DNA from 2 places in the Pediococcus acidilactici genome. Region 1 is predicted to be linked to the other one. Evidence: a T-box and tRNA genes for the amino acid it is inferred to sense, from the RefSeq annotation. Region 1 holds a T-box; the other holds one or more tRNA genes.

Region 1 (7,656 bases):
ACTGGTAAAGTTTCTGAAGAAGCCCTTACTAAGGCAGTACGGCAAATCTTCGACCTTCGTCCAGCCGGCATTATTGAAATGCTTGACTTAAAACGGCCAATTTATAAGCAAACGGCTGCTTACGGTCATTTTGGGCGGACCGACGTGGATCTTCCATGGGAAAAGACTGATAAGGTTGCTGAGTTAAAAGCATTTTTCCAAAAATAAATCAATAATTTAAACGGGAAAAAACCCGGTGCATCACGGACTTTAAAATGGCGTTTCTTTAAAGTAATCGTTTAAAAGGGTGCACAAAAATTTGTGGAGAGGCTGGGAATTTTTCCCAGCCTTGTTTTATATTATTACTATAAATAAAAATGAACATTTTAAACGTGAGGTTATGATGAAGAAAAAGCAAACAAACGTTGCGTTGGTCACGGTTGCGATTTTTGTTGCCACCTTTATGTCGGCAATTGAAGGAACGATCGTTTCAACCGCGATGCCAACCATTGTGGGGGACTTGCACGGAGTTAATTTGATGAATTGGGTAATTTCAATCTTCTTATTGACGAACGCAATTTTTACCCCCATCTACGGAAAATTATCTGATATTTTTGGACGCAAACGCGTTTTTATAATCGGGATTATCATTTTTTTAATCGGTTCAATGTTAAGTGGGTTAGCCCACTCGATGACTACGCTAATTATTTGGCGAGCTTTACAGGGAATTGGGGCCGGTTCAATTATGCCAGTTTCCAACACGATTATCGCGGATATTTATTCTTTGGAAAAGCGCGCGAAGGTAATGGGACTTAACGGTTCTGCTTGGGGAATTGCCTCAATCATTGCTCCGCTATTAGGGGGCTTTATCGTTGATAACCTTAGTTGGCACTGGATTTTCTTTATTAACGTGCCAATTGGGATTATTACAATTATCCTAATCCAGCTTTACCTGAAAGAAGAAGTTAGCGTTCACCGCAAAAAGATCGACTATTGGGGCAGCGTATGGCTAATGTTGTCGCTATTGGGCTTAATGTACGGCTTCCAGTTGTTAGGAGAAAGCACCGCTTCTAAATTAATTTTGGGATTGTCATTTATCATCTTCGTGGTGGCTGGCGCGCTCTTTATTCGGCAGGAACGACGTGCGGAAGATCCGATTATTTTCCTTGACTTGTTCAACGACCGGACGTTTGTTATTCAAAACGTTGCGACCATGCTAGTATCGGGATTGTTGATCGGATTTGAAGTCTATTTACCAACTTGGACGCAGGGGATTTTGGGATTACCCGCTTCGTTAGCTGGATTTGCGGTAACGCCTAGCTCCGTGTTATGGATCTTTGGTTCCTTTTTAGCTGGCAAGATGCTAGTTAAACTAAAGGCTAACCAAATTTTGCGAATCAGCTTAACTATCTTAGCAATCGGAAGCTTCTTATTAGCAGTAATTCCTGCTTCGACACCGTTCGTCGCCTTCTTCTTTATCGCAGCCATTTTAGGAGTTGGGTTTGGGATTACGATTACATCGACTTTGGTAATCTCCCAGCAACTAGTTTCGAAGGATCGAATCGGGGTGGCGACCTCGTTTAATACCTTGGCAAAAACGTTGGGTCAGACCATCATGATGTCCGTATTTGGCATCATTATGAACGGCACGATCAACATGGGCATTGCCCACCATCCTCGGATTAACATGACGATGATGAATCAGGTAATTAATCCACAAACTGCTAAACAGCTACCGGCTGATTTATTACCGACGTTGCGCGACATTTTATACAGCGCGTTACACAATATCTACATTTGCGGTTTCATTTTGATTATTGTTGCAATCGTAATTAATGCGTTTAGTCGGCCGCGTACTCAAAAAAATAAATAACAAAAATGGGAAAGTCCTCCACTTCTAGCAACGATATTAAAGTTGCAGAAGGGATGCTTTCCCATTTTTATATAAAGAATTATTTTCGACGTTCAATTGCCAATAGGATTGGCGGTTGATGGACTTGGTTAATGAATTCGTAGCGTAAACAGGTAAATTGGTGTTGATCTAAATTTGCAGTAAACTCAAGCAATTTAGCTAATTCAGCGGCACCTCCGGGATGGCCGTAATAACAAACTAGAACGACCCGACCACCAACTTTTAATAGTTGCAGGCATTGTTGTACTGCCGCAATGGTAGACGCCGAATGGGTGATGATTTGCTTGTTACCACCAGGCAGGTAGCCGAGGTTAAAAACGGCACCGGAAATCGGGGTATCCACGTATTGTGCTAATTGGTCGTGACTATCTTGGATTAGTTGCACGTGTTGGTGATCAGGCAACTGCTTTTCTAACCGTGCTTCCGTCGCGGATAGGGCCGCTGCTTGGATGTCAAAACTGAACACTCGTCCTTGTGATTGTACTAAATTGGCCAAGAAAAGGGTGTCATGACCGTTGCCCATGGTTGCGTCAACAACGTGGTCACCAGGTTGTACGACCTCTGCCAACAACCGATGGCTGTACTGCATTGCGTTATCAAGCATGTTGGGATTCCTTCTTTCGATAAAATATCCAGTGGGTGGTTTGCAAGATTACCAAATCCAGTAGTAGTCCAGCCGTAACGTCGCTGGGATAGTGGACGTTTAGGTAGACGCGTGATAATCCCAGAAGGAGCATCAGGATTATGCAGGTTAAGATCCAGCTAATCCGCCATTTAGGGGAGCGGACCGTTTGGGTAGTGATGAAAATTAAACTGCCAAATAGCAGCATTGCCGCCACTGAATGCCCGCTGGGAAAACTGTACCCCCCAATCGTGATTAAACGAAAATGTGGGCGGGGACGCCGAATCCAAAGCTTAATCAGGTGGTTGATCGCGTTGCCGAGCACCACGTTTGCAAGGAAGAAGGCGGCTAAGCGGTCATATCCCCGCCATAGCAGCATTCCTAAGATCACGATGCTGATAAAAATGAAGGGCTTTGCGTTCCCCAATTGGGTATAAATTTTGACCAGCGGGGTTAGCCCCGGACTTTGCCAGCCGTGAATGATTTTTTGTAGATAACGGTCGTATGTATGTACCCAATTCCAACGGTTACTGACCGAGATAACTAAGGTCAGCAGGCCTAGCAGGGGTAACCAGTTTAAAATTAACCAACCAAACTTTTTAAATCGCATTTCATTCTCCTTTAACAATTAAGATTAATTTTACCATATCTAGTTGTAATCGTTGGTGGTTACTGTTATGATAATGCTATCTAAATATTACTGGTTAAAGAAGTAGTAGCTAAAAGTTTACTGTCAGAGAACGGATGGTTGGTGCGAATCCGGAGTAACTTTAGTGAACTCGTCTTTGTAAATCTGTCCTTGAACTTTAAGTAGGGGATGGCGTGTTCCGCGTTATGGATTTGAGTGTGCGTTAGCAAAACTAGGTGGTACCGCGGAAATTTTCGTCCTAAAGATTCTTTTTGAGAGTCTTTAGGCTTTTTTATTTTAAAAAATTCGCCAATTCATCTAGCAATGGCTACCAAACACGGTTAAATTAATCCGGAAGCAACCAGTAAATAATTAATGGAGGAAAATATGGCTTACAATCATAAAGAAATTGAACCTAAGTGGCAACGCTATTGGCAAAAACACGAGACTTTTAAAACGGTTGAAAGTGAACAAAAGCCGAAGTACTATGCTTTAGATATGTTCCCATACCCATCTGGGCAAGGACTGCACGTGGGCCATCCTGAAGGCTATACTGCTACAGATATTATGTCCCGGATGAAGCGGATGCAAGGATACAAGGTATTACATCCAATGGGGTGGGATGCCTTTGGATTACCTGCCGAACAATACGCAATGAAGACGGGGAACAACCCGAAGGACTTTACTGCGCACAATATTAAGAACTTTAAACGTCAAATCCAGTCCCTAGGTTTTTCATACGATTGGTCACGGGAAGTTAACACGACCGATCCCGAATATTACAAGTGGACCCAATGGATTTTTGAACAACTCTACAAAAAAGGGTTGGCTTACGAAAAAGAAACGTTGGTTAACTGGGCGCCCGACTTAATGGGTGGTACGGTTGTGGCTAACGAAGAAGTGGTGAACGGAAAGACTGAACGCGGTGGTTTCCCAGTTTACCGGAAGCCAATGAAACAATGGATTTTAAAAATCACTGCTTACGCAGACCGGTTGATCGATGACTTAGATTTAGTAGATTGGCCTGACAGCATTAAGGAAATGCAAAAGAATTGGATTGGTCGTTCGATTGGGGCCAGCGTTTTCTTTGATGTGGAAGATAGTGACCAAAAGATCGAAATCTTTACCACCCGTGCCGACACTTTGTATGGGGCAACGTACTTAGTTATTTCGCCAGAACATCCGCTAGTTGACCAATTGACCACCCTTGAAAGCAAGGCAGCGGTTGAAGAATACAAGCAAGCGGTCGCGACTAAGTCAGACTTGGAACGGACCGATTTGAATAAGGACAAGACCGGAGTCTTCACTGGTAGTTACGCAGTTAACCCCGTTAACGGCAAGAAAATCCCAATTTGGATTGCGGATTACGTATTGGCTTCGTACGGTACCGGAGCGGTGATGGCGGTTCCGGCTCACGACCCTCGCGATTACGAATTTGCTAAAAAGTTCAAGATTGACATTGTGCCGGTTATTGAAGGCGGCAACCTTGATGAAGAAGCTTATACTGGCGATGGCCCACACATTAATTCTGGTTTCTTAGATGGTTTAAACAAGCAAGAAGCTATTGATAAAATGTTGGATTGGTTAGAAGAACACGGAGCTGGTCATAAAAAGGTTAACTACCGGTTGCGCGACTGGGTCTTCTCTCGCCAACGTTACTGGGGCGAACCAATTCCGGTAATTCATTGGGAAGACGGCGAAACTACGCTAGTTCCTGAAGATGAACTTCCGTTACGGTTACCTGCTACGGACAATATCAAACCTTCTGGTACGGGTGAAAGTCCACTCGCTAACTTAGAGGATTGGTTGAACGTGGTTGACGAAAATGGACGGAAAGGCCGGCGGGAAACCAACACCATGCCACAATGGGCAGGGAGTTCCTGGTACTTCTTACGCTACGTGGATCCTAAGAACCAAAACAAGATTGCCGACGAAGATCTGCTCAAGGAATGGTTACCGGTAGACTTGTACGTTGGTGGTGCAGAACACGCGGTGCTTCACTTGCTATACGCGCGGTTCTGGCACAAGGTTCTTTATGATCTTGGAGTAGTGCCAACTAAGGAACCGTTCCAAAAACTAGTTAACCAAGGGATGATCTTGGGAAGCAACCACGAAAAAATGTCTAAGTCCAAAGGCAACGTAGTTAACCCGGACGACATCGTAGAACGGTTTGGTGCAGATACTCTCCGGCTCTACGAAATGTTCATGGGTCCGTTGACCGAATCCGTGGCTTGGAGTGAAGAAGGCTTGAATGGTAGTCGGAAGTGGATCGAGCGGGTTTGGCGGCTAATGATTGACGATAATAATCATTTGCGAGACCGGATCACGATGATTAACGACCACAAGTTAGACTTGATTTACAACCAAACGGTTAAGAAGGTTACGGAAGACTACGAAAACATGCGCTTTAACACTGCCATTTCGCAAATGATGGTCTTCGTTAACGAAGCATACAAGGCGGACGCATTACCAATGGTATACATGGAAGACCTTGTGAAGTTACTCTCGCCAATCATTCCACACGTTGCCGAAGAAATTTGGCAAATCATGGGTCATGACGAAACCATCACTTACGAAACTTGGCCAACTTATGATGAAAGTAAGTTAGTACAAGACACCGTGCAAGTGATTCTACAAGTTAACGGAAAAGTACGGAGTAAGGTAGAGGTTGAAAAGGACCTTGACCAAGCTGAATTAGAAAAAATTGCTTTAGCGGATGAACGCATCCAACAATGGACTGCGGAAAAAGACATCAAAAAGGTGATCGTCATCCCGAATAAGATCGTTAACATCGTTGCAAAATAAAGTTTAGTGTGAAACGAAGCTATATTCGCGACGTAGTTAAAAACTAAATTAGGGGTTAGAATTCAGGGTGGATTCTAACCCCTTTTTAGTTGAAAAGTCTTTTTAAAAAAGTCTGGCGATTAAAGAAAAACTAGTTTTCAAATCTATGATCGATTTGTATTCCTATTCAAAAGGTAATTGTCTTTGAAATTTAATTGTCGGGGGTCGCTAAGTGTATTAAAATAATGTAGATTGACTAGTGAAAGTAGGTTTTAAAATGGATAAACCATCTGAATTTGATACCGCGGAATCACAATACTTAGGCTCGCAACCGTTAAGGGAGAATAGTGGTAATTCTTCTTCCAAAGCTAAGATGCTGGAAGGGTCGGCTTGGATGACAGCGGGCAGTATTTTTTCGCGAATTTTAGGTGCGATTTATATTATCCCGTGGGTAATTTGGTTTGGAGTTTATAGTGATCAAGCAAACGCCCTGTATACCAAGGGCTATAATATCTATAGCTTCTTTTTGATCGCGGCAATTGCCGGAATCCCATCCGCAATTTCCAAACAGGTCGCCCACTATAACGCCATTAACGAGTTTGCGTTAGGTCAGCGTTTGTATAAGCGGGGGTTACTACTATCGGTAGGAACGGGGGTAGTTTGTGCGGCAATTTTGTTCTTTGGAGCACCCTTTTTAAACGACGGGGATCCAAACGTAACTACCGTGCTCCACGCCTTAGCTTGGGCCGTTTTGGTAATTCCCACGATGAGTTTAACCCGGGGATTTTTCCAGGGATACCAAGAAATGGGGCCGTCGGCGGTTTCTCAATTTATTGAGCAACTAGCGCGGGTGGCCTATATGTTGGTAACTGCGTACTTAATTATGTACAAAAACCATGGTGACTGGGTTTATGGAGTGGCCCAATCCACGTTTGCCGCCTTTATTGGTGCCTTGGGCGGTTTACTGGTGTTGATTGGGTACTTTGTTAAGTATCGCAGGCGACTAAGGTATTTATCCCAACATAGTGTGAACGGCCTGGCAATATCGACTACTAGTTTGTACAAAGAAATTATCGCGCAAGCAGTTCCGTTTATTATTATTGGTTCAGCAATCACAATTTTTCAGTTGATTGACCAATACACTTTCTTTCGGATTATGCGGTCGGTCAGTGATTATTCGGCCACCGTTTTAAATAATATGTTTGCGATTTTCGCCTTTAACGCTAACAAATTAGTAATGATTGTAATTTCGTTGGCATCTGCACTAGCGGTTACGTCAGTGCCGATTTTATCGGAAGCCAAGACCCGGGGGGACCGGGCGGAAATTAGCCGACAAGTGGCGGACTCAATTTTACTATTTGCCTTTTTGATGATTCCGTCCGCCTTAGGGATGGCAGCAGTTGCCCAACCGGCCTACACTTTGTTTTACCATCTCAGCGACGTAGGTACCGCAATTTTGCAGTTCAACTCCTACGTGGCAATCGTCTTGGGATTGTTTACGGTAATTTCTGCCGTGATGCAAGGAATTGGCGAAAACGTCCTAGCTGTGAAGTATTTTGTGGTGGGGATGCTCGTTAAATTTATTTTCCAATTTCCGATGGTAGCCATTTTCTCGGCAGTGGGTTCGCTAATTTCGACCGCAATTGGATTTGCCGTAGTTAACTGGTTAATCTTACGCCATATTAACCGTGAATACGGGTTAGATTATGATAAGATCAATGGCTTTATCGG
Region 2 (7,656 bases), 1.0 Mb from region 1:
CACCAAACGGAAACGTTAGAAAAGCGGAAGACAGAAGTTTTAAAGCAGATTGAAGAACAAGGCAAATTAACTACTGGATTAAAACAGCAAATCAAGCAGGCAACCACCTTAACTGCGGTGGAAGATTTATATTTGCCGTACAAGCAAAAGCGGCGCACAAAAGCGACGATTGCCAAAGAAGCGGGACTAGAACCGTTAGCGGCGTGGGTTTTAACTTTCCCCCAACAAGGACTACGAGAACGCTTGGCGGCTGCCGTTAATCCCGAAGTGAAGTTAAATACTATCGAAGACGTAGAGTCCGGGGTTCACGAAATTTTGGCCGAAGCCTTTGGCGAACAGGCGGAAATCCGGGCGTGGATTCGTAAATACACCCAGCATAATGGCGCGTTAGTTAGCGAAGTTAAACGGCAGGGCAAGGAACTAGATGAAAACGGCGTTTACGCGATTTACTATGATTTCCAAGCGCCACTTGCTCAGTTAGCAGCTCACCAAGTGTTGGCAATTAACCGGGGAGAAAAGGAAAAGGTCCTCCGGGCTAAGGTTGCGGTGGAAGAAGCGGGCATTGAGCGCTATTTAAACTTTCGTTTGGTACAAAAGCATCGGGGGCCGGCGGTGGCGCTGGTACAAGCAGCCTATCGGGACGCCTATAAACGGTTTATTGGGCCAGCAATTGAACGAGAAATGCGTGCGGAATTGACTTCCATGGCGGAGCAACGCGCAATTAAAGTTTTTGGAGAAAATTTATACCATTTGCTGATGCAAGCACCGCTCAAGGGCAAAGTGGTCCTCGGTTTTGACCCTGCTTACCGTACCGGTTGTAAACTAGCCGTAATTGATGAAAACGGGAAGTTCTTAGATAAACTGGTGATTTATCCGCACCGTCCGGCTCCTCAAGCAAAGCGAGCCGCGGCTGCTAAGCAATTAAAGGACTTCATTGGAAAATACCATGTGGAAATGATTGCGATTGGAAACGGGACCGCTAGCCGGGAATCCGAAGAATTTGTGGCTCAAGTCATCAAAACAATTGCGCGACCAGTTTACTACGTGATCGTCAACGAGGCCGGAGCTTCCGTATACTCAGCTAGTCCGGCTGCTCGGGCAGCGTTTCCTGATTTACAAGTGGAAGAGCGTAGCGCAATTAGCATTGGCCGGCGTTTACAAGATCCGTTAGCAGAGTTGATCAAAATCGATCCCCAAGCGGTGGGAGTCGGCCAATACCAACACGACGTTGCCCAAAAAGATTTGCGGGAACAGTTGGACCACGTGGTGGAAACCGCGGTTAACCAGGTGGGGGTCAATTTAAATACCGCCAGTCCAGAGCTACTGACCCACATTTCGGGGCTAACTAAAACGACGGCGCAAAACATCGTTAAGTTTCGGGAAGTCAACGGAAGCTACCGAACTCGCCAAGCAATTAAATCAGTGCCGCGACTAGGGCCTAAAGCATACGAACAGTCGATTGGATTTTTACGAATTGTGGATGGAGACGATGAGCTTGATAATACGGGAATTCATCCAGAAAGTTACCCGGTGGTTAAAGCCCTAATGAAGGAGCTGGGATTAAACCTGCATGACTTAGGAACCCCCGCTTTTAACCAAACGTTGCAACAGGTTAAGGTCGCACAATTGGCAGCTCAGCTGCAGGTCGGAGAAGAAACGCTTCACGACATTCTCGAAGAATTGCAAAAACCGGGGCGGGATTTGCGGGATGAAATGCCTGCACCATTATTACGCTCCGACGTCTTAACTTTAGAGGACCTCCAACCAGGGATGCAACTGCAAGGCACCGTCCGGAACGTCATCGATTTTGGCGCGTTTGTCGATATCGGCGTTAAACAAGACGGTTTGGTACACATTTCTAAGCTAAAAAAAGGCTTTGTCAAACATCCTAGTGACGTAGTGGCGGTGGGGGACATCGTTACCGTTTGGGTGGAAAGCGTGGATACCAAGCGAAATCGGATCCAGCTCACCATGATTCCGGCTGAGGAACAATGACTGACTTAGAGCTAACTCAGTTAACGCGTCGACTGGCTAAACAATTCTTTAACCAAGCTTATCCTTACGAAGCGCGGTTTAACCGCCGCTTAAGAACGACGGGCGGTCGCTATTTTTTAGGGGACCATCACATTGAAATCAACCCGCTTATGCTAAGCGAGTTTGACGAAGAAACCTTAGTAGGCGTAATTAAACACGAACTAGTCCACTACTGGTTGCACGTGCATCATGAAAAACCAGATCACCGCAACCCGCATTTTAAGGAGTTGCTGCAGCGGACCGGTGGTTTACGCTACGCACCGGTGACGTCTAAGCGCCGGACTACTACATCGGGGCGATTAGTATACCAGTGTAAAAAATGTGATCAGCTTTACCATCGTCAACGCCGCATCAACGTGCGACGCTACGTTTGTGGACGTTGCGGGGGTCGCTTGGGGTTAAAACACTAATAAAAATATTTTTATAAAAAACACTTGCTAGCTAATGGTGGTTTTGCTATTATTATCTAGTAAGGTTTTTTGCGGCCATGGCGGAATTGGCAGACGCGCAGGATTAAGGATCCTGTCCGAATTTACTCGGGTGGAGGTTCGAACCCTCTTGGCCGCATTACTCTTCGGTTAAAGAGCTGTGATTCAACTTAACTTGGATCACAGCTCTTTTTTTGTCAAAAAATGACCAGATTTCCGGGGAGTTAATAATACACTTGATACACTAAGTGATACAGTATAGTGTATCAAAATAGTGTATTAACAAAAATGCTTGAATTCGCTTACGTTAAGCTTAGTGTATTTTGGCACGGTATTTGCTTATATACTCAGTGGAAGCTAAACATACTGTGTTAGCGGTATGTTGGTCCTACTGATTACCATTCGGTGGCGGTAGATCGACAGCTGGCCACAATTTTATTACAAAATTAACTTTTTTGGGGCGTTGTGAAAACGCTTTTGGGATGGTTAAGAAGTTTTGGGATTGAAAAGGCTGTCAAGAATTTATTTTAACTAGTTGCAGGTTTAGAACTTATTTTATTTTTTTCAACTGTAACAAATAGAAAATGGGAGGTATACAGACAAATGGTAGGAATTATCATTGCTAGTCATGGTGAATTCGCCAAAGGCATTTTGCAATCCGGTTCAATGATCTTCGGTGAACAAGAAGACGTTAAGGCCGTAACCTTAATGCCTAGCGAAGGCCCTGACGATCTCAGAGCAAAACTTCAAGAAGCAATTGCTTCTTTTAGTAACCAAGACCAAGTATTATTCTTAGTCGACCTATGGGGAGGCACTCCATTCAATCAAGTTAACAACTTGTTTGAAGAACATAAGGACAAATGGGCAATCGTTGCTGGTTTGAACTTGCCAATGTTAATTGAAGCATATGCTTCTCGTCTATCGATGGAATCAGCACAAGAAATTGCTGCACACATCATTGACACAGCAAAAGAAGGGGTTAAGGTTCGTCCTGAAGAACTTCAACCTAAGGAAGCTCCAAAGGCTGCTGAAGCAGCTGCACCAGTTAATACTGGTAAACCAGGTCACTTTGATTACGTGTTAGCACGAATCGATACTCGTTTACTTCATGGTCAAGTTGCTACTTCATGGACGAAGACTACTAACCCGGATCGGATCATCGTTGTTTCTGATAACGTTGCTAAAGACAAGTTACGTTCATCAATGATTAAACAAGCTGCTCCAGCAGGCGTTAAAGCCCACGTTGTTCCAATCGAACAAATGATTAAGTTGGCTAAGGACGACAAACACTTCGGTGGTACCCGGGCAATGCTTTTGTTTGAAACCCCTCAAGATGCTTTGAAAGCCATCGAAGGCGGTGTTCCAATTAAGACTTTGAACGTTGGTTCAATGGCTCATTCAGCTGGAAAAGTTCAACCAAATACCGTATTGGCGTTTGACCAAAATGATATTGACACTTACAAGAAGTTGGAAGACATGGGCGTTCGAATGGACGTACGGAAGGTTCCTTCTGATTCAAAGGATAATTTAGACGCAATTATGAAGAAGGCTCAAGATGAGCTTAATAAACAAAAAAATAACTAAAAAAACGGAGGATTAATAATCATGGCATTGAATGCAATTCAAATGATTTTAGTCGTTATCGTGTCATTCTTAGCTGGTATGGAAGGTATTTTGGACCAATTCCACTTCCATCAACCAGTAATTGCATGTACGTTAATCGGCTTAGTAACTGGTAATTTAGTACCTTGCCTTATTTTAGGTGGTTCACTACAAATGATCGCTTTAGGTTGGTCTAACGTTGGGGCTGCGGTTGCTCCTGACGCTGCTTTAGCTTCTGTGGCTTCTGCTATTATTTTAGTTTTAGGTGGTCAAGGTAAAGCAGGTGTTTCATCAGCGATTGCCCTTGCAATTCCGCTAGCTGTAGCTGGTCTTTTGCTTACCATCATTGCTCGTACATTGGCAACCTTGATTGTTCACATCATGGACGCGGCTGCTAAGGAAGGTAGCTTTGCTAAATTGGAAATGTGGCACTACATTGCGATCATCATGCAAGGTTTGCGGATTGCAATCCCTGCAGCATTGATCTTGGCAATCGGCGCTGCTCCCGTACGTGGTTTACTTTCTGCTATGCCAGCTTGGCTAACTGATGGTTTGTCAATCGGTGGTGGAATGGTTGTTGCCGTAGGTTACGCGATGGTTATCAACATGATGGCTACTAAAGAAGTTTGGCCATTCTTCGCACTTGGCTTTGTTTTAGCAACTGTTCAAGATTTAACATTGATCGCTTTAGGTACAATCGGTATCTCACTTGCTTTGATTTACTTAACCCTTTCTAAGATGGGCGGTTCAAGCAACGGTGGTAATTCAGGTACTGGTGACCCACTCGGCGACATTATCGATAAATACTAGAAGGAGGCCAACATAAAATGCAAGAAAAAGTTCAATTAACTAAAAAAGATCGTATTCACGTTTGGTTACGTTCCACATTCCTGCAAGGTTCATGGAACTACGAACGGATGCAAAATGGTGGTTGGGCATACACATTGATCCCAGCCCTCAAGAAGTTATACAAGACTAAAGAAGACCGTGCCGCAGCTTTGACTCGTCACTTGGAATTCTTTAACACTCACCCATATTTAGCTGCTCCAATCCTTGGGGTTACAATGTCACTTGAAGAAGAACGTGCTAATGGTGCACCAATTGATGACGTTGCTATCCAAGGTGTTAAAGTTGGTATGATGGGACCCCTCGCTGGGGTTGGTGACCCGGTATTCTGGTTCACCGTTAAGCCAATTTTAGGTGCTTTGGCTGCTTCACTAGCAATGGGTGGCAGTATCTTAGGACCAATCCTTTACTTCGTATTGTGGAACGCAATTCGGATGGGCTTCACTTGGTATACTCAAGAATTCGGCTACAAAGCTGGTTCAAAGATTACTGAAGATATGTCTGGTGGTTTACTCCAAGACGTTACTAAGGGTGCTTCAATCCTCGGTATGTTCATCTTAGGTTCATTGATTAACCGTTGGGTTGTGGTTAAGTTCACACCGGTTGTTTCAACTGTAAAACAAAGTAAGGGTGCTTACATTGACTGGGCAAACTTGCCAAGTGGTGCAAAGGGTATCCAAAAGGCCCTTATCGAACAATCGAATGGTTTGTCACTCACTCGTGAAAAGGTTACTACTTTGCAAGATAACTTGGATCAATTAATTCCAGGTTTAGCAGGATTACTGCTTACATTACTTTGCATGTGGTTGCTTAAGAAGGGTGTTTCACCAATCATCGTTATCTTTGGTCTATTCATTCTTGGTGTTGTACTTCACTTACTACACGTTATGTAATGCAATGATTCCAATAAAGTCTGGGCAATGGCCTGGGCTTTTTTTGTTAAGAGTTTTTGCGGTTAACTCGACCGCGCATTATAATGGAAACAGCAAATATAAAGAATGGAGCAAATTGAATGGTACAATCGATTAACACCAAGGTCGACCAGGTTACGGACGCAACCTCATTTCTTGGGATGGGGGATTACGGCAAAATAATGATTGGCGACCGCGGTTTTGAATTTTTTGATAACCGCAACGTAAAAAACTACATTCAAATTCCGTGGAAGGAAGTTGACAAGGTAATTGCGTCGTTAATGTTTGGGGGAAGATGGATTCCCCGGTTTGCAATTAAAACGAAGCATAGCGGAACTTTCAGCTTTGCGGCAAGGCATCCCCACGAATTGTTGAGAGGAATTCGCAAGTACGTGGATGAGGAAAGAATGGTCCGCTCGCTAGGAGTGGTAGACGTAGTAAAGCGCGGATTAAAAGAAGTGTGGCGAAGGATCCGAAAATAGAGAGCGGAAGCCCCTTGGGCAGCTTGTGAGGATTAACGGAATATAAGGACTAACCGCGGGTTGGGCGGTTGGTCCTTATATTTGGTTAACCGGAAGAAGCTAGGGGCTGGAGCTCATTTTGACATGGCAGCAGTAGGAGAGCAGGATTAATTGAAACCCCCATTAATCGCAGTTTAGGCGATTGATGGGGGATTTGATTAACCGGAAAGAGCTGGGGTTCGGAGCCCGTTTTGACACGGCGGCAGTAGGAGAGCAGGATTAACGGAATATAAGGACTAACCGCGGGTTGGGCGGTTGGTCCTTATATTTGGTTAACCGGAAGAAGCTAGGGGCTGGAGCTCATTTTGACATGGCAGCAGTAGGAGAGCAGGATTAATTGAAACCCCCATTAATCGCGGTTTAGGCGATTGATGGGGGATTTGATTAACCGGAAAGAGCTGGGGTACGGAGCTCATTTCGACACGGCAGCAGTAGGACAGCCTCCAGAACCACTGCACTAAAGCAGAATAACCAAGTTAAGGCACTGCCCGTTTTGCTGACGGTTGGTGCCTTAATTAGTTATTCGGGAATTCAAACCCGTGTGCCCTAGGTAATCCGCCTTGAAAACGCTTTGGCGAAAGTGTGATAAACTGTAGTGTATCAATACAGACAGTGTTTAATACAGTTAACGTGGTGAGGCTAAATGAAACGACAAGAAAGAATATATCAATACGTTTTAGAACATACGGAGCCAGCTTCGGCGGACGAAGCCAACCGGCAAAATGGCTTAACAACTTCAACGATTGCGGACGCGTTAAAAATTGCGCGTAGCAACGTTAGTAAAGAATTAAATGATTTGGTTCGGCAACGAAAATTGTTTAAAATTTCTGGCCGCCCAGTTCGTTATTGTCAACTAGCCCTAAATGAAGATGATCCGTTGGCGCAGGACCCTTCAGAGTACCATATTGAAGATGGGATTAGCGGTATGGAACTGGGGAAAAAGAAGCTGGCAGGGAAGCTCGATAAGCCGACAGCTGCTAAACAGCTTAGTGTGCATAAAGATATCTTTGATCGAATGATTGGTAAGGATCAAAGTATGAAAAACCAAATTGAACAGGCCAAGGCGGCCATGTTGTATCCGCCACGCGGGTTAAATACGTTGATTATCGGACCAACGGGGTCAGGGAAAACGTACTTTGCCAACGCAATGTTTGATTTTGCACAGGCCCGCAACCTACTCAGTAAGGATCAACAATTGGTAACCTTTAACTGTGCGGATTACGCCCATAACCCAGAATTGCTGATGTCCCATTTGTTTGGTTACGTGAAGGGGGCCTTTACTGGCGCAGACGACGAACAAGACGGGTTAATTCA

What was found. A T-box is a leader RNA that pairs with one kind of tRNA and senses whether it is charged. The one in region 1 lies ahead of leuS (leucine--tRNA ligase), so its partner is inferred to be a tRNA-Leu.
Region 2: it encodes a tRNA-Leu, which carries the amino acid that the T-box ahead of leuS (leucine--tRNA ligase) is inferred to sense. The anticodon was not compared.

The regions. Positions count from the first base shown of each region.
Region 1 covers NZ_CP066046.1:1,164,079-1,171,734, reverse strand. Annotated here, with positions in the region: gene metK (methionine adenosyltransferase) at 1-207, shown strand, start outside; gene I6H64_RS05820 (MDR family MFS transporter) at 383-1,852, shown strand; gene mnmM (tRNA 5-(aminomethyl)-2-thiouridylate-methyltransferase MnmM) at 1,932-2,495, opposite strand; gene I6H64_RS05810 (phosphatase PAP2 family protein) at 2,488-3,123, opposite strand; T-box leader at 3,205-3,406, shown strand; gene leuS (leucine--tRNA ligase) at 3,529-5,946, shown strand; gene I6H64_RS05800 (putative polysaccharide biosynthesis protein) at 6,203-7,656, shown strand, end outside.
Region 2 covers NZ_CP066046.1:145,301-152,956, forward strand. Annotated here, with positions in the region: gene I6H64_RS00675 (Tex family protein) at 1-1,995, shown strand, start outside; gene I6H64_RS00680 (SprT family protein) at 1,992-2,444, shown strand; tRNA gene I6H64_RS00685 (tRNA-Leu) at 2,516-2,601, shown strand; gene I6H64_RS00690 (mannose/fructose/sorbose PTS transporter subunit IIA) at 3,066-4,046, shown strand; gene I6H64_RS00695 (PTS mannose/fructose/sorbose transporter subunit IIC) at 4,068-4,874, shown strand; gene I6H64_RS00700 (PTS system mannose/fructose/sorbose family transporter subunit IID) at 4,892-5,803, shown strand; gene I6H64_RS00705 (DUF956 family protein) at 5,923-6,303, shown strand; gene I6H64_RS00710 (sigma-54-dependent transcriptional regulator) at 6,986-7,656, shown strand, end outside.